DNA from 2 places in the Serratia sp. K1WW1 genome. Region 1 is predicted to be linked to the other one. Evidence: predicted binding sites of a transcription regulator. Region 1 holds the regulator's gene; the other holds the start of a gene.
What was found. The regulator ArgR, encoded in region 1, controls arginine synthesis, uptake and breakdown. The targets are predictions, from matches to a motif close to ANTGAATAAAAATACANT.
Positions count from the first base shown of each region.

Region 2: argC (N-acetyl-gamma-glutamyl-phosphate reductase) is a predicted target of ArgR. The motif match lies at 4,322-4,339, and genes of this name have one in related genera.

Region 1 covers NZ_CM147697.1:5,387,415-5,396,233, forward strand. Annotated here, with positions in the region: gene rplU (50S ribosomal protein L21) at 1-183, opposite strand, end outside; gene ispB (octaprenyl diphosphate synthase) at 453-1,424, shown strand; gene ACX9GU_RS24370 (YfeC-like transcriptional regulator) at 1,469-1,843, opposite strand; gene ACX9GU_RS24375 (DNA-binding protein) at 2,107-2,463, opposite strand; gene ACX9GU_RS24380 (helix-turn-helix domain-containing protein) at 2,645-2,905, shown strand; gene mdh (malate dehydrogenase) at 2,968-3,906, opposite strand; gene argR (transcriptional regulator ArgR) at 4,372-4,842, shown strand; gene yhcN (peroxide/acid stress response protein YhcN) at 5,246-5,509, shown strand; gene yhcN (peroxide/acid stress response protein YhcN) at 5,643-5,906, shown strand; gene mpl (UDP-N-acetylmuramate:L-alanyl-gamma-D-glutamyl-meso-diaminopimelate ligase) at 6,118-7,497, opposite strand; gene fbp (class 1 fructose-bisphosphatase) at 7,668-8,672, shown strand; gene ACX9GU_RS24415 (IS1182 family transposase) at 8,748-8,819, opposite strand, start outside.
Region 2 covers NZ_CM147697.1:5,791,880-5,800,698, forward strand. Annotated here, with positions in the region: gene argH (argininosuccinate lyase) at 1-1,056, opposite strand, end outside; gene ACX9GU_RS26345 (argininosuccinate synthase) at 1,131-2,348, opposite strand; gene argB (acetylglutamate kinase) at 2,375-3,148, opposite strand; gene argC (N-acetyl-gamma-glutamyl-phosphate reductase) at 3,169-4,173, opposite strand; gene argE (acetylornithine deacetylase) at 4,392-5,537, shown strand; gene ppc (phosphoenolpyruvate carboxylase) at 5,853-8,489, shown strand; gene ACX9GU_RS26370 (MarR family winged helix-turn-helix transcriptional regulator) at 8,711-8,819, shown strand, end outside.

The DNA.
Region 1 (8,819 bases):
AGCTTTGATCTTACCGCCATCGACGAAAGGAACGCCGATTTTGATATCTTCGCCATTAGCGATCATCAGAATCTGGTCAAACTCAACCGCTTCACCAGTTGCGATGTCCAGCTTTTCCAAGCGAACGGTCTGACCTTCGCTTACTCGGTGTTGTTTACCACCACTTTGGAAAACCGCGTACATATAAAACTCCGCTTTCCGCGTGCCCAACTGTTCAGTACAGAGCGCGCTATAAATATTCACAATAGGGCGCGAATTCTACGCAATAATCCCGCATATGACAAGAGCAGATTAGGGCCAGAAGGTGAAAAAAGAAGAAAAAAAACACAGTTTCTCTCACAACGTTTATCTGGGCCGATTTTCAAGTACAATCAACAGGACAGTTACCGCCATGTACCGATGTGAGCAGCGTTCTCATCGCGGTCAACAGAAACACAGCTGAAAAAAATACAATGAACCTAGAACAAATTACTGAGTTAACCGCGCAAGATATGGCGGCCGTGAACGCAACAATTCTCGAACAGTTGAATTCCGATGTCACGCTCATCAATCAACTTGGCTATTACATTATCAGCGGTGGCGGTAAGCGCATTCGCCCGATGATCGCCGTTTTGGCGGCACGGGCCTTGCACTATCAAGGCGATAAACACATTGCCGTCGCTGCTCTGATAGAGTTCATCCATACCGCTACCCTGTTGCATGATGACGTGGTGGATGAGTCCGACATGCGCCGTGGCAAGGCGACCGCCAACGCGGCGTTTGGTAATGCCGCCAGCGTGTTGGTGGGTGATTTCATTTATACGCGTGCTTTCCAGATGATGACCAGCCTGGAATCGCTGCGCGTGCTGGCAGTGATGTCCGAAGCGGTCAACGTGATCGCCGAAGGTGAAGTGCTGCAGTTGATGAACGTCAACGATCCGAATATCAGTGAAGAAAACTATATGCGGGTCATCTACAGCAAAACCGCTCGTCTGTTTGAGGCGGCAGCCCAGTCGTCAGCCATCCTCTCCGAGGCTAACCCGGCCGAAGAGCAGGCGCTGCAGGACTATGGCCGCTATCTTGGCACGGCATTCCAGCTGATCGACGATCTGCTGGACTACAGTGCAGACGGCGTGACCCTGGGTAAAAATACCGGCGATGACTTGAACGAGGGCAAGCCGACGCTGCCGTTGTTGCATGCGATGCATAATGGCAATGCCGAGCAGTCTGCGATGATCCGTGGCGCGATTGAACAGGGGAATGGCCGCCATCTGCTGGAGCCGGTTCTGGCTACCATGCAGGAGTGTGGTTCACTCACCTATACGCGTCAGCGTGCAGAAGAAGAAGCAGACAAGGCGATCGCCGCATTGCAGATTTTGCCCGACTCTCCTTATCGAACCGCACTGGAAGGATTAGCGCATCTGGCGGTTCAACGAGACTTTTAAGAAATTTAAGTTTCTTAATATTCAAATAGGCCTGCGGTGCGGGCCTATTTATTTGCCTTGCTAATGAGATCCAGCAGCCCCGCAGCCCCATTCGCCGCCAAAAAACTCAATAAAACCGCGTATTCGTCAGGTTTCATACCTGCCAGATAGTTCTGCAAACGTGCCCAAGGATCGTCATCACAGGAGACGCTATAAGCCGCTGGCTCCTCTGCGGCAAGAGGATACCGCTGGGGGTACAACTCGTTTTGGGTCGAGAGGGGCAGGCTGCTGATATGATACTCCTTAGTCACCCCCTGCTTGCCAAAACGCCGCTGCCAGCGCCAGTTTTGCTCACGTGCCCGCTTATTGATCCCTTGCGGGGAACTACCCAATTCGCCCTTCTCTTTCAGTTCGTTGGCGGTAAACCACTCCTTGTCCATTCCCCCTCCTTGATCTCGGCGCTGCCGCTAACTGACTTATCTGACCTTCCAGTTGCATGAACAACTAAAGCCAATAAGTTAGTTATAGCATTAACCAGGCCGCTGCCAATAGCCAAAAACCCGGCGAAATACTCAAGAAGTACTTACCAAACAAGGCGAAGAAAACACCAAAGCGACGTAGAAAGGAGCTTAGTGGGAGCAGCATAGGGCTAATCGGGCGCAACATGGGCCCCCTATGCAGCGCAGGTCAGTTGAGGTATGACTTACTGCTTATTTTTTTCAGCAATCCAGGCCAGCAGGCTATCCATACCTTCGCGCATCAAAAACGCCATCACTTTGCCACGCTCACTGTCTGAAAGCTGGTAATAGTATTCGACCCACACCGCCAGCGGGTCCTGACGCCCGGCCTCATAGATCGCAGGCTCTTCGCGCAATACCAGCAGGTTTTTGACGCCGGTAGGCAAGCTGTCGATATGGTATTCCAGCGCCTTGCCTTGTACGCCTTTGCGGCGACGGCTGAGCCAATTTTCGCGCCGGGCCATCAGATTTATTCCCTGTGTAGAGGACGGTAATCCTGCGATGCCTATCAGCTCCTTGGCAGCAAACCACTCGTTTTTCATAGCCATGATCTCGGGACAATAGTGTGGCAAGACAAATTTTTCAGAAACCATAAGGTATTTTTGGGAAACTTGGTGGTATCCTAGTTTCTGAATAAACGCTTCACGTTGTTCAAACGATTAATACTGACCTGTTAGTTATACCACTAACAGAACTTTCTCTAATCAAAAAAGGAATGAAAATATGAATTCACGGGACCCAGATTGGCATCCAGCAGACGTCATCGCGGCTTTGAAGAAGAGAGGTACCACTCTGGCAGCGGTTTCTCGGGGGGCAGGGCTAAGTTCATCGACGTTGGCCAACGCGTTGTCACGTCCTTGGCCCAAGGGAGAGTGGTTGATTGCTGATGCACTGAACGTACATCCGGCAGAGATCTGGCCGAGCAGGTATTTTGATCCGCTTACCCATCATCTGCGAGATCGGAAAAGTCGAATCAAATCATGATAAACATAAGAAAGCCGCCGGATTCGGCCCGGCGGCTTATCAAAACATCACATACTGAGGGATCAGTTGTTGATAAACTTCTCACCCAGTTCGATATCTTTGTGCAGCACGTCCAGCATTTCGCTCAGCGCTTTTTGCTCGAAGGCACTCAGAGTACCGATGTCTTTACGCTCTTCGATACCGTTTTTACCCAGTAGCAGCGGCTGTGCAAAGAAACGGGCATATTTGCCATCCCCTTCAACATAGGCGCATTCCACTACACCTTTCTCACCGCTCAGCGCACGCACCAGAGACAGACCAAAACGTGCAGCAGCCTGGCCCATAGACAGGGTTGCAGAACCGCCACCGGCTTTGGCTTCAACCACTTCGGTACCCGCATTCTGGATACGTTTGGTCAAATCAGCCACTTCCTGATCGCTAAAGCTTACGCCAGGGATCTGCGACAGCAGAGGCAGGATGGTCACGCCTGAGTGGCCGCCAATCACCGGTACGTTCAGTTCTTCCGGTTGTTTGCCTTTCAGTTCCGCGACGAAGGTGTTGGAACGGATGATATCCAGCGATGTGATGCCAAACAGTTTGTTTTTGTCGTAAACACCCGCTTTCTTCAACACTTCTGCCGCAATGGCTACCGTGGTATTCACCGGGTTGGTGATGATACCGATGCAGGCTTTCGGGCAGGTTTTGGCCACTTGCTCAATCAGGTTGCGTACGATGCCAGCGTTAACGTTGAACAGATCGGAACGATCCATCCCTGGTTTACGCGCAACGCCAGCAGAAATCAGCACCACGTCCGCACCGTGCAGCGCAGGGGTTGCATCTTCGCCACTGAAGCCTTTGATTTTAACTGCGGTTGGGATGTGGCTTAAGTCAACGGCAACGCCTGGGGTAACAGGGGCAATGTCGTAGAGGGAGAGTTCAGAACCTGAAGGAAGCTGGGTCTTGAGTAGAAGGGCGAGGGCCTGGCCGATACCGCCAGCAGCACCGAGAACTGCAACTTTCATCCTATACTCCTTTATTGTCTTAAATATAAAAGCGCCGTGAATTCTTTGGTCACGGACCTTAATTTATCACGCCTTTAAAAACAACCTCTTAACAGTCGGTTTTAGATCTGGCGCAATAAAATGGCCGATGTTGCGAGCATTTTAAAGTAAATAGCTTATGCATTAAGGGCATAGCGCACACTAATCGAAAATAGTGCCAAGCTTTTCACGATCGCGTTAACCGGCGGTTACATTACACCCTTACGTAACATCAGAACAACATCATTTTAATAACATTTTCGTTACCGGAGAGCTGACTCGCTTCCCGCACCGAAAGGGCATATTCATGAGCATCGGATTTTGTTAAAATCGCGCTCTTGCCTTTCTGTCTGGGCATTTTTGATTTTCCAGATGGCCCCCATATTGCATAAAAATGCATTTATATGCATAATAATCAGCTCTATTACCAACATTCCACGGTGCAAAATGCGTAATCCCGCAAAGCAGGAAGATCTGATCAAGGCGTTTAAGGCGTTATTGAAAGAAGAAAAATTCAGTTCTCAAGGCGAGATCGTTTTGGCGCTGCAAGAAGAAGGCTTCGAGAACATTAACCAGTCCAAGGTATCACGCATGCTGACCAAGTTCGGGGCGGTACGCACGCGTAATGCAAAAATGGAGATGGTGTACTGCCTCCCGGCTGAACTCGGTGTCCCTACCACCACCAGCCCGCTCAAGAATCTGGTGCTGGACGTGGACCATAACGATGCGGTGGTGGTGATCCATACCAGCCCAGGTGCGGCGCAGCTGATTGCCCGCCTGTTGGACTCACTGGGCAAATCCGAAGGGATCCTGGGCACCATTGCCGGTGACGATACTATTTTTGTCACTCCGGCCAGCTCCTTTACCGCACGTCAACTGTTTGAAGCCATTCTCTCCTTGTTCGAACAGGAACTTTGATGCATTCAGCACAGCCTGCGGCTTTCCGTCGCGGGCGGTGCACCCTTTATTAACCCCTCGTTTACTTCTCCAGCGCTGCCTACCACGTTTAAAACTGCCAATAAGCCGACCTGCAGCACATTTCAATGACATTTCTTGGTGACTGGTGATAGTGACTGGAAGCTTCCGCACTTTTAGTCAAAAGCACTTAGCTCATTGAAATTACATAAATTTAACATCAGAAGTGCATTTTATCGCCGTTTTTTATTCCATTAGGTTATTAAAAGTAACGGCCACCCCAATAAAGTTTCACTAGAAACTGTTAGTCAGCTATTAATTTTTGCCGTTACTAGATGTATACTCATTTTCGTGACGTAAATCACAGTTCATTGGAACTGATAAAAGAATACGAAGAGGATAAATCATGAAAATTAAAACTACTGTAGCGACAATTAGCCTGCTGTCCATGCTGTCTTTCGGTGCATTCGCAGCACAATCCATTGATGCTTCGCAGGCTGAAAAACTGCAGTCTGCTGGTACCATCACCGTGAGCGGCGTCGGTGCAGCACCTTCTGATATCCGTCAGGCGCTGTCTGCCAAAGCCGATGCCCAAGGCGCGACCGCTTACCGCGTGATCGAAGCTCGTAACGAAGGCAACTACCACGCTACCGCCGAGATTTACAAATAAGTACAAGATGTTATGTGAGCATTGCACGACAACTCTCTGGTAAAAAACCAAGTAGATAACCGCCTTCAAGTATAAAAAACGCTGTAAAGCCCTTCCAGGCTGTTATCTCTGAACGATTAAGGATCCAAGTATCATGAACATGAAAACTACTCTCGTTGCACTTAGCCTGCTGTCTGCCGTTTCTTTCGGTGCTTCTGCGGCTAACCTAGTCACTGATGCCCAAGCCAGCAATCTGCAGTCTGTCGGCACCATTACCGCTAGCGGCGTGGGTGGCGCACCTTCTGATATCCGTCAGGCGCTGTCTGATAAAGCGGATCAGCAAGGGGCCAAAGCCTACCGTGTGATCGAAGCCTATGAAAATGGCAACTGGCACGCAACGGCTGAAATCTACAAGTAAAAATCCAAGGTCGCGCTTACTGAACTGACTACCCTCGTCACTGCCACTGCCGAGTTCTCAGGTAAACGCTAGTACCTTGGAAATTATCGTCGTCCTATCCGACGAACCCCATTGCCCTCGCTCGCGAGGGCTTTTTTTGGGCGTAAAAAAGGCCACATCAGCGGCCTCATAGTGGTAGGGTCGCCGCATGCGGCGCCCGTTTAGCTAAACGTCAGTAGGTTTCTTTCGGCTCGGCCTTGTTAGCCAGCCCTGCCAGCAGTTTGTCATGAATGCCGCCAAACCCGCCGTTGCTCATCACCAGAATATGGTCACCCGGCTGCGCGGTTTTCACAATCATCTCTACCAGAGTATCCAGATCGGCACTCCAGTGCGCGGGCTGAACGCAAGCTTCGGCAACTTCCGCTACCTGCCACGGGATGTGGTGAGGCTGGAACAGGAATACTTCGTCGGCACGGCCAAGTGAGGGGGCCAGATCGTTTTTGCTGATCCCCATTTTCATGGTGTTTGAGCGCGGCTCCAGCACGGCCAGGATGCGTGCGGTGCCGCCCACTTTGCCACGCAGCGCCGCCAAGGTAGCCAGAATGGCGGTCGGATGATGGGCAAAGTCGTCATACACCGTGACGCCGTTGGCTTCACCACGCAATTCCAGACGGCGGCGGGCATTGATAAAGTCACCCAGCGCACGACAGGCATCGGCTGGCTGTACGCCAACATGGCGGGTGGCGGCGATCGCCATCAGGCCGTTATGCATATTGTGTTCGCCCACCAGCGCCCAGTTAACCTCGCCCACCTTCTCGCCGTTGAGGAACACTTCGTAATGGCTGGCATCCGTCGTCAGTTTGTGTGCACGCCACGCGCCCCCTTCCCCAACCCATTCCTGTTCGCTCCAGCATCCCATTGCCATCACCTGTTTCAGATGGGTATCGTTTTCCGGCAGGATAATCTTGCCTTGGCCCGGCACCAGACGCACCAGGTGATGGAACTGTTTCTGGATGGCTTTCAGATCGTCAAAGATATCGGCGTGATCGAACTCGAGGTTGTTCATGATCAACGTGCGCGGGCAATAATGAACAAACTTGGAGCGTTTGTCGAAGAAGGCACAGTCATACTCATCGGCTTCGATGACAAAGAACGGGCTGCCGCCAAGACGGGCCGAGACATCAAAATTGCCCGGTACGCCACCGATCACAAAGCCTGGCTGATAACCGCAGGCTTCCAGGATCCAGGTCGCCATCCCGGCGGTGGTAGTTTTACCGTGTGTTCCCGCTACCGCCAGCACCCAGCGATCGCGCAGGACATAATCATGCAGCCACTGAGGGCCAGACATGTAAGGAATGCTCTGCTCCAGCACCGCTTCTACGCAAGGATTACCACGGCTCATCGCATTGCCGATAATCACCAGATCCGGAGCCGGATCCAACTGGGCAGGATCGTAACCCTGGATCAGATCGATCCCCTGCTTTTCCAGTAAGGTACTCATCGGAGGATAGACGTTGGTATCTGAACCGGTCACCTCATGCCCCAGTGAACGAGCCAACATGGCTAGCCCACCCATAAAGGTGCCGCAGATCCCAAGAATATGTATGCGCATTAGGTCTCTCATTTTAGTGCATCGATTTACTGCCTATTCTAGCGCTCAGAATCGCTCAGAAGAAACGGATTTGCCTATGAATCGCAAGTTGCTTTGGGCTACACTGCTGACGAAAACGTTGGCGGTATGTTAACAAGCCGCTATCCATCCGTAGATTCAGGGATTGTGTCATGAAAACGTTAGGCGAATTTATCGTCGAGAAACAACACGACTTCTCTCACGCCACCGGTGAGCTGACCTCATTACTTTCTGCCATCAAACTGGGTGCCAAAATCATTCACCGTGATATCAACAAGGCGGGTTTAGTTGATATCTTGGGGACTAACGGCATTTCCAACGTTCAGGGCGAAGTTCAGATGAAGCTGGACCTGTTCGCGAACGAAAAGCTGAAAGCAGCTTTGAAGGCTCGTGGTGAAGTTGCAGGCATCGCTTCGGAAGAAGAAGACGAGATCGTGATTTTCGACGGCGAGCGAGCTGAGAATGGCAAGTATGTGGTGCTAATGGATCCGTTGGACGGCTCGTCCAACATTGATGTGAACGTCTCTGTCGGGACGATCTTCTCTATCTATCGCCGCATCACCCCGATTGGCACGCCAGTCACCGAAGAAGATTTCCTGCAGCCTGGCCATGCACAGGTAGCGGCCGGTTATGTGGTTTATGGCTCCTCCACCATGCTGGTATACACCACCGGTTATGGCGTACATGCCTTCACCTACGATCCGTCTCTGGGGGTGTTCTGCCTCTCGCACGAGAAAGTGCGCTTCCCGGAAAAAGCCAATATGTATTCCATCAACGAAGGTAACTACATCAAGTTCCCGCTCGGGGTGAAGAAATACATCAAATACTGCCAAGAGCAGGATGAAGCCACACAGCGCCCTTATACCTCACGCTATATCGGTTCACTGGTTGCCGACTTCCACCGTAACCTGCTCAAAGGCGGCATCTATATCTACCCAAGCACCGCCAGCCACCCACAGGGCAAGCTGCGTCTGCTGTATGAATGCAACCCGATGGCGTTCCTGGCTGAACAGGCCGGGGGTAAAGCCAGCGATGGCAAAAACCGTATTCTGGATATCGTGCCGGAACAACTGCACCAGCGTGCGCCATTCTTCGTCGGAACCAAATCGATGGTAGAAGACGCAGAACGCTTTATTGCTGAGTTCCCGGACCAGTAACGAGATAAAAGGGGCGGTATGCCGCCCCTTCAGATTGATGACTAACCCCACTTTTTCAGGTGGGGTTAGTCTTTCTTAGCGACCGCAGGTCGCGATCGCGATATTTTTCCATAACCCCATCATTTGACCTTTCCTCTCCCCTATCGG
Region 2 (8,819 bases), 400 kb from region 1:
CTTCACCTGAATGCCGTCCAGCACCAACGCCGCCATTTGCAGGCAATCCATCCAGGTGTCGAGCGCGTCGAACAGCCCTTCTTTGTCTTCCTGCATGTCTTTGTTATAGGCCAACGGCAGGCCTTTCAACGTCATCATCATGCCGGTCAAAGCCCCTTGCACGCGGCCAGACTTGCCACGGATCAGCTCTAATGCGTCCGGGTTTTTCTTCTGTGGCATCAGGGATGAGCCAGAGGTCACGCGATCCGAAAGCTCGACAAACGCCGCTTCGCCGCTGTTGAAGAAGATCAGATCTTCTGCAAAGCGCGACAGGTGCACCATGCTGATGGCAGCATTGGACAGCAGCTCTAGCACGTGGTCACGATCGGAGACGCTGTCCAGGCTGTTGCGCGTGGCAGAGGCAAAGCCCAACCAGCCAGCCAGCTGTTCACGGTCGATCGGATAAGCAGTTCCGGCCAAGGCACCGCTACCCAGCGGGCTGACGTCCAGGCGTTTCAACGTGTCCTGCAGGCGGCTTTCATCACGCGCCAGCATCTCGACGTAAGCGAGGCACCAGTGGGCAAAAGTCACCGGCTGGGCGCGCTGCAGGTGGGTATAACCCGGCATCACCGCATCCTGATTGGCTTCGGCGGTTTCCACCAGCGCCTGTTGCAGCTGTACCAATGCCTGAAGCAGTTCACTAACCTGATGTTTGCACCACAGTTTCAGATCGGTGGCCACCTGATCGTTACGGCTGCGGCCGGTATGCAGCTTTTTGCCCAGATCGCCGACTTTCTCGATCAGCTTCTGCTCAACCCAGCTGTGAATATCTTCTGCGTCGCTGTTAACGATCGCCAGAGGATCGGCCTGCACTTCTTCCAGCAACACGTTCAGTGCCTGCTCAAGCTGCTGTTGCTCTGCTGACGTCAGTACGTTGACGGTCACCAGCGCTTTTGACCAGGCGACGGAGCCCACAATATCCTGTTCCGCCAGGCGATAGTCAAAGCGCAGGGAATCATTTAACTGTTTAAACCGCTGATCCGCTGCCTGACTAAACCGTCCGCCCCAAAGTGCCATAATCTTGCTCCTGAATAAGTATGCGAAAGGGCGCAGCATGCTGCGCCCCTCAAATTGACGCTAAACCAACGACGTTACTTTTTCTTCTCGTTCAACGCGCGAATACGGGAAGAGAGCGAGAACAGACGGATAAAACCACCCGCATGGCTGTGATCGTAAACTTCGTCTTCGCCAAAGGTCGCAAATTCTTCTGAGTACAGGCTGTTGGCCGATTTCTTCTGGATCGCCGTCACCTGGCCTTTATACAGCTGCAATACCACTTCGCCGTTAACTTCTTCCGCCAGCGCTTGTGCAGAAGCCTGGATGGAACGACGCAGTGGAGCAAACCAGCGGCCATCGTAGACCACATAGGACATTTCCAGGCCCAACTGCTCACGCCATTTAAAGCTATCACGATCCAGTACCAACTGCTCGATCCCGCGCAGCGCGGCAACCATAATGGTGCCTCCTGGGGTTTCATAGCAACCACGGGATTTGATGCCTACCAGGCGGTTTTCTACGATATCGATACGGCCCACGCCATGTTTGGCACCCAGCACGTTCAGGGCTTCCAGGCACTTGTACGGGCTCATGGCTTCACCGTTAACGGCCACTACACAGCCTTTCTCAACAGTCACGGTCACTTGTTCTGGCTTGTCCGGTGCTTCCAACGGATCGACAGTCCAGACCCAGCAATCTTTGTTTGGCGCATTCCACGGGCTTTCCAGCACGCCGCCTTCGGTAGAGATGTGCCAGGCGTTTTCGTCACGGCTGTAGATCTTCTCCAGCGAAGCGGTGGTTGGGATATTACGCTCTTTCAGGTAGTCCAGCAGTGCTTCACGGGAACGCAGGTTCCACTCACGCCAAGGCGCGACGACCTTCAGGTGAGGAGCCAATGCGGTATAGGTGGTTTCGAAACGCACCTGATCGTTACCTTTACCAGTAGCCCCGTGGCACAGCGCATCAGCACCCACTTTCAGCGCCAGCTCAACCTGAGCCTTGGCAATGATCGGCCGCGCCATTGAAGTCCCCAGCAGGTAGCTGCCTTCGTACAGTGCGCCGGTCTGCAGCACCGGATAAACGTAGTCACGGATAAACTCTTCACGTAGATCGACAACATGACACTCAGAGGCACCGGATTGCAGAGCTTTCTGCTCAACGCCTTCCAGATCGCCGCGCTCCTGGCCGATGTCCGCCACGAAGGCTACCACTTCACAGCCGCCGTAGTTCTCTTTCAGCCATGGAATGATGGCCGAAGTATCCAGACCGCCGGAGTACGCCAGAACGATTTTCTTGATGCCTTTGTTTTGCATTGTGTTATTCCTTTTTAATTCTAAATTTAAGCGAGGATCCGGGTGCCAATCGACACACCATTAAACAGAGCAGGGAGCTTTTCGGCATTACGCCAGCTGGCGATATCTACCGGGCGGCCAAGGGTACGTGCAGCATCCAGCGCCGCATTGACCTTCACCACCATACCATCGGTAATGATGCCTTGAGCAATCAGTTGCTCGGCTTTTTGTGCTGTCATTTCCGCGATGCGCTGCCCTTTGCCGTCGAGAATACCGCTGACATCCGACAGCAGGATTAAATCCGCCCCCAGCGTGGCGGCCAGGGCCGTCGCTGCCTGATCGGCGTTCACGTTCATCAGTTGGCCCTCGGCAGTGATGCCGATGGAGCTGACCACTGGCAGGTAGCCAGCGCCCAACAAGGTATGGAGCAGCGCAGGCGTTCCTGGAACTGCATGGCCTACGTGGCCCAACGCTGGATCCAGCTGGGTTACCGCAACGCTGCCACCGTCTGCCAGGCTCAGGCCAACTGCATTAATTTTGTGCTTCACCGCCCAGGCCAGCAGGGTTTTATTAGCCGTTCCTGCCAGCGCGCCGGTGATGATGTCGATCTGATCGGCTGGAGTGACACGCAGGCCGTTCTTCTTCACTACCGGCAGGGAGAGCTGCTTCATCAGCTCATCCACCACGCAACCACCACCGTGGACGATCACCAGCGGGCGCTGATGTTCCTGGCGATAGACATCCAGCGCGGTAAACAAACGCTCCAGCGCTTCTTCGCTGTCCAGTAGCACGCCACCTAGTTTGATAATCAATGGATTCATTGCTGTTTACTCACGCTGATTTAAAGTAAGGATTGGGTTTCCGGGAAGCCGAAACGGATATTCAGACACTGCACCGCCTGAGCTGCCGCACCTTTCAACAGATTGTCTTCTGCAGCTACGGCGATCAGATGCTCGCCCTGCACGGCAAAGCCAATATCACAGAACGGCAGGCCCACCACGGATTTCAGTGCTGGCACCCCTTGGTCATACAGCCGTACCAGCGGTTTATCGTCGTAAGCCGCATGGTAAGCCGCCGCCACGTCCTGCGCGGTGACGCCCTTGTTCAGGCGGCAGGTGATGGTTTCCAGAATACCCCGTGGGAAGTTACCCAGATGTGGCGTAAAGATGACCGGCACCCCGAGATGAGCAGAAATTTCTGGCTGATGACGGTGATTGAACAGGCCGTAAGGTTGCAGGCTGACTTCACAGAAACTGGTCGTGACGCTGGCTTTACGCCCTGCACCGCTCACGCCGCTGACGGCGTTGATGACCGGCCATTGATCCAGGTTCAGCAATTGCTTGTCGAGCAGAGGTTTGAGCGCCAGCTGCGCCGCCGTTGGGTAGCAGCCCGGCACGGCAATCAGCTGCGCCTGCTTGAGTTTTTCGCTCTGCCACTCCGCCAGGCCGTAGACCGCCTGCGCCAACAGGTCGGCATGCTGGTGTGTAAAACCATAATACTGCTGATAAAAATCAGCATCCTGTACGCGGAAGGCGCCGGAGAGATCGAACACCACACAACCGGCGGCCAGGAATGCTGGCGCGATATCGTGGCTCACCTCATGGGCGGTCGCGAGGAAAACAACGTCGATGCCTTTTGCCGCTGCGGCAACGTCAACCAGCGGTTGTAATGGCAGATCGACGATGCCTTTTAATTGAGGGTGCAGCTCGGAAAGCAATTTTCCTGCATCTGCACTTTGCGCTGAAACCGCTAAAGCGGTTATGTTCATGTGTGGGTGGCGATTCAGGTAAGCCGTGAGCTCTGCTCCGGCATAACCGCTGGCACCAACAATCAGCGTATTCAACATGTGGCCTTTCACCTTCTTGGCTAGCAATCTAAGAGTCACGGCGACCCTGGTAGCAGGGCTTGGTCGCGTTGTTGCGCGGTTCACCCACGTGGTTGAGCGTGATGTTTTTATCAACATCTGGGTTACAGGTTCCCTTACGCTCTAGCTTACTGTATTTTTATTCAAAATAAATGCATGAATATTGATACTATCCTAACCAAAGGCTGTCAACAGTGAAGATGAAATTACCTCCATTTATTGAGCTGTACCGGGCGTTGATCGCCACTCCGTCGATCAGCGCCACCGATGGCGCCCTCGATCAGAGTAATGAAGCATTAATCAACTTGCTGGCCGGCTGGTTCAACGATTTGGGCTTCCGCGTCGACGTGCAACCCGTGCCGGGCACCCGCAACAAATTCAACCTGCTGGCGAGCCTCGGCGAAAGCAGCGGCGGCCTGCTGCTGGCGGGCCATACCGACACGGTGCCTTACGATCAGGGCCGCTGGACGCGAGATCCCTTTACCCTGACCGAACATGACAACAAGCTGTACGGGCTGGGTACTGCCGACATGAAAGGCTTCTTCGCCTTTATCCTCGATGCGGTACGCGATATCGATGCCAGTAAGCTGACCAAGCCGCTATACATCCTGGCCACCGCCGATGAAGAAACGACGATGGCTGGCGCACGTTACTTTGCTGCCTCCAGCAAAATTCGCCCGGACTTTGCCATCATCGGCGAGCCAACCTCGCTGCAACCGGTGCGCGCGCATAAAGGCCATATCTCAAGTGCGATCCGCATCGTTGGCCAGTCGGGCCATTCGAGCGATCCGGCGCGCGGCGTCAATGCCATCGATCTGATGCATGAGTCCATCGGGCATCTGATGGCATTGCGCAAAACGCTACAGGAACGCTACAACAACCCGGCGTTTGCGGTGCCTTATCCAACCATGAACTTTGGCCATATCAGCGGCGGCGATGCGGCCAATCGTATCTGTGCCTGCTGTGAACTGCATATGGATATCCGCCCATTGCCGGGGATGACGTTGGATAACATCAACGAACTCCTGCACGAAGCGCTGGCGCCGGTAAGCCAACGTTGGCCGGGCCGTTTGACGATCGATGAGTTGCATCCGCCGATCCCAGGCTACGAATGCCCAACCGACCATCACATGGTGGCGGTGATTGAAAAACTGCTAGGTTCACGCACCGAAGTGGTCAATTACTGCACCGAAGCACCGTTCGTCCAGGAAGTATGCCCAACGCTGGTGCTCGGCCCAGGTTCGATCAACCAGGCGCATCAGCCGGATGAATATCTGGATACCGCGTTTATCGAGCCAACGCGTAAGCTGCTGGGTCAGTTGGTCGACCATTTCTGCCGGCAATAAACCTTAATAACAACAGGGGAATGGGTTACCATCCCCTACCTCTTAAGACGTAGCAATTTACGCCGATAAGCCAGACTGATAACCGACAGCGCGTAATTAAATTTCAGAAAATACGCCGAATTTGATGTTTTTTTGCTAAAAATAGTGTCAATTGATGATTGGACAGGCACGTGATCGGCTTAAACCGGCAGGCTGCGACGGCACGTGAAATTTACTTACAAGATGAAAAATCACGTACTCATCGTGTTCAGGTAGTGGTGAAAAACGCCGCGATCGGAGGATGATAAGTATGCAAAGAACTGGGTCAGGGATTATATGAACGAACAATATTCGGCAATGCGAAGTAATGTCAGTATGCTCGGCAAACTGCTAGGCGATACCATTAAAGAAGCGCTGGGCGAGCATATTCTCGATCGCGTTGAAACTATCCGTAAGCTTTCCAAATCCTCACGTGCCGGTAACGAGGCGCATCGTCAGGAGCTGCTCTCTACACTGCAGAACCTGTCTAACGATGAGCTACTGCCCGTTGCCCGCGCCTTCAGCCAATTCCTCAACCTGACCAACGTTGCCGAGCAATACCACAGCATCTCGCCGCACGGCGAAGCGGCCAGCAACCCGGAAGCCTTGGCGCAGTTGTTTAGCAAGCTGAAAGACAACAAGCTGGATAACAAGCAGCTGCAAAAGGCGGTGGACGATCTTTCCATCGAGCTGGTCCTGACCGCTCACCCAACGGAAATTACCCGCCGCACCCTGATCCACAAGCTGGTTGAGGTGAACACCTGCCTGAGCCAGTTGGACCATAACGATCTGGCCGACTACGAGCGTAATAAAATCATGCGCCGCCTGCGCCAGTTGGTCGCGCAATCCTGGCATACCGACGAGATCCGCAAGAATCGCCCATCCCCGGTCGATGAAGCCAAATGGGGCTTTGCAGTGGTGGAAAACAGCCTGTGGGAAGGCGTACCGGCCTTCCTGCGCGAATTCAACGAACAGTTGGAAAACTCCATCGATTACCGCCTACCGGTAGAAGCCGTGCCTATCCGCTTCACCTCCTGGATGGGTGGCGACCGCGACGGCAACCCGAACGTGACCGCCGAAATCACCCGTCACGTGCTGTTGCTGAGCCGCTGGAAGGCTTGCGATCTGTTCACCCGTGATATTCAGGTACTGGTTTCCGAACTGTCGATGACCGAATGTACCCCGGAACTGCGGGAATTGGCCGGTGGTGACGAAGTACAAGAACCTTATCGCGAATTGATGAAGCAACTGCGCAGCCAGCTGATGAGCTCCCAGGCCTACCTTGAAGGCCGCCTGAAGGGTGAACGCGTGCTGCGTCCGCACGATCTGCTGGAAAATAACGAGCAGTTGTGGGAACCGCTGTATGCCTGCTACCAATCTTTGGTGGCCTGTGGCATGAGCATTATCGCCAACGGCCAACTGCTGGATACGCTGCGCCGCGTACGCTGCTTTGGCGTGCCACTGGTGCGTATCGACGTGCGCCAGGAAAGCACCCGCCATACCGAAGCCATTGCCGAACTGACCCGCTATCTGGGCCTGGGGGATTATGAGAGCTGGTCAGAAGCCGACAAACAGGCATTCCTGATCCGTGAGCTGAACTCCAAGCGTCCGCTGGTGCCACTGCAGTGGGAGCCGAGTGCAGACACTCAGGAAGTGCTGGAAACCTGCAAGGTGGTCGCTGAAGCGCCACAAGGCTCGATCGCCGCCTACGTCATTTCCATGGCACGAACCCCGTCCGATGTCTTGGCCGTGCACCTGTTGTTGAAGGAAACTGGTTGCCCATTCGCGCTACCGGTGGCCCCGCTGTTCGAAACCCTCGACGATCTGAACAACGCCGAAGACGTGATGACCCAGTTGCTGAACATCGACTGGTATCGCGGCTTTATTCAGGGCAAACAGATGGTGATGATCGGCTATTCCGACTCGGCAAAAGATGCTGGCGTGATGGCTGCCTCCTGGGCGCAATACCGTGCACAGGACGCCCTGATCAAAACCTGTGAGAAGGCCGGAGTAGCGCTGACGCTGTTCCATGGCCGTGGTGGCTCAATTGGCCGTGGTGGCGCACCTGCGCACGCCGCTCTGCTGTCCCAACCGCCGGGCAGCCTGAAAGGTGGCCTGCGCGTGACCGAACAGGGCGAGATGATCCGCTTTAAATTCGGCCTGCCAGAAGTCACCATCAGCAGCCTGGCGCTGTACGCCGGTGCGGTGTTGGAAGCCAACCTGCTGCCACCACCGGAGCCTAAGCCAGAATGGCGCACGCTGATGGATGAACTGTCCGAAACCTCGTGCAACATGTATCGCGGTTACGTGCGTGAAAACCCTGAGTTTGTGCCTTACTTCCGCGCCGCTACGCCAGAGCAGGAACTGGGGAAACTGCCATTGGGTTCACGCCCGGCCAAACGCCGCCCCAACGGCGGTGTTGAAAGCCTGCGAGCCATTCCGTGGATCTTCGCCTGGACGCAGAACCGCCTGATGCTGCCAGCCTGGCTGGGTGCTGGTGCAGGCCTGCAGGAAGCGGTGAAGGCTGGCAAGCAGGATCAGTTGGAAGACATGTGCCACAACTGGCCGTTCTTCTCTACCCGTATCGCGATGCTGGAGATGGTATACGCCAAAGCCGACCTGTGGCTGGCGGAATACTACGATCAGCGTCTGGTAGACAAGTCCCTGTGGCCGCTCGGCCAACAGTTGCGTGATCAATTGGCCAGTGATATCAAGGCGGTGCTGACCATTGCCAACGACGACCATCTGATGGAAGACCTGCCGTGGATTGCCGAATCTATCGCGTTGCGCAACGTTTACACCGACCCGCTAAACGTGTTGCAGGCCGAGTTGCTGCACCGTTCGCGCCAGCAGGAGCAACCGGATGCCCGCGTTGAGCAGGCGCTGATGGTCACTATTGCTGGCGTGGCGGCCGGGATGCGCAACACCGGCTAATATTGCTTCATCATTTGCAGCAAGCACCGATGCGATCGGCGTCGGTGCTTATTCTCCCCCCCGGTTATCCCCATTCTAATCTGCGGATTTTTGTCCCATCCGTCACTCACTGCGGGCTATCAATGCTATTATTGCTGACACTCATTTTGAGTCCATGCTCCGTTTGGCCGCACCTTTTGCGTTGATTATGCGATGAATTCAGTCAGGAAGAGATAAAATAGATGGGCGATAAGACCAATGTCACTGAAACAGATTTCGTTGATCGTTTAATCCAGGAATGGTTAGACACGGTACCCACTTTAGATTTGTCTGGCCTACCGGTGATCGCCA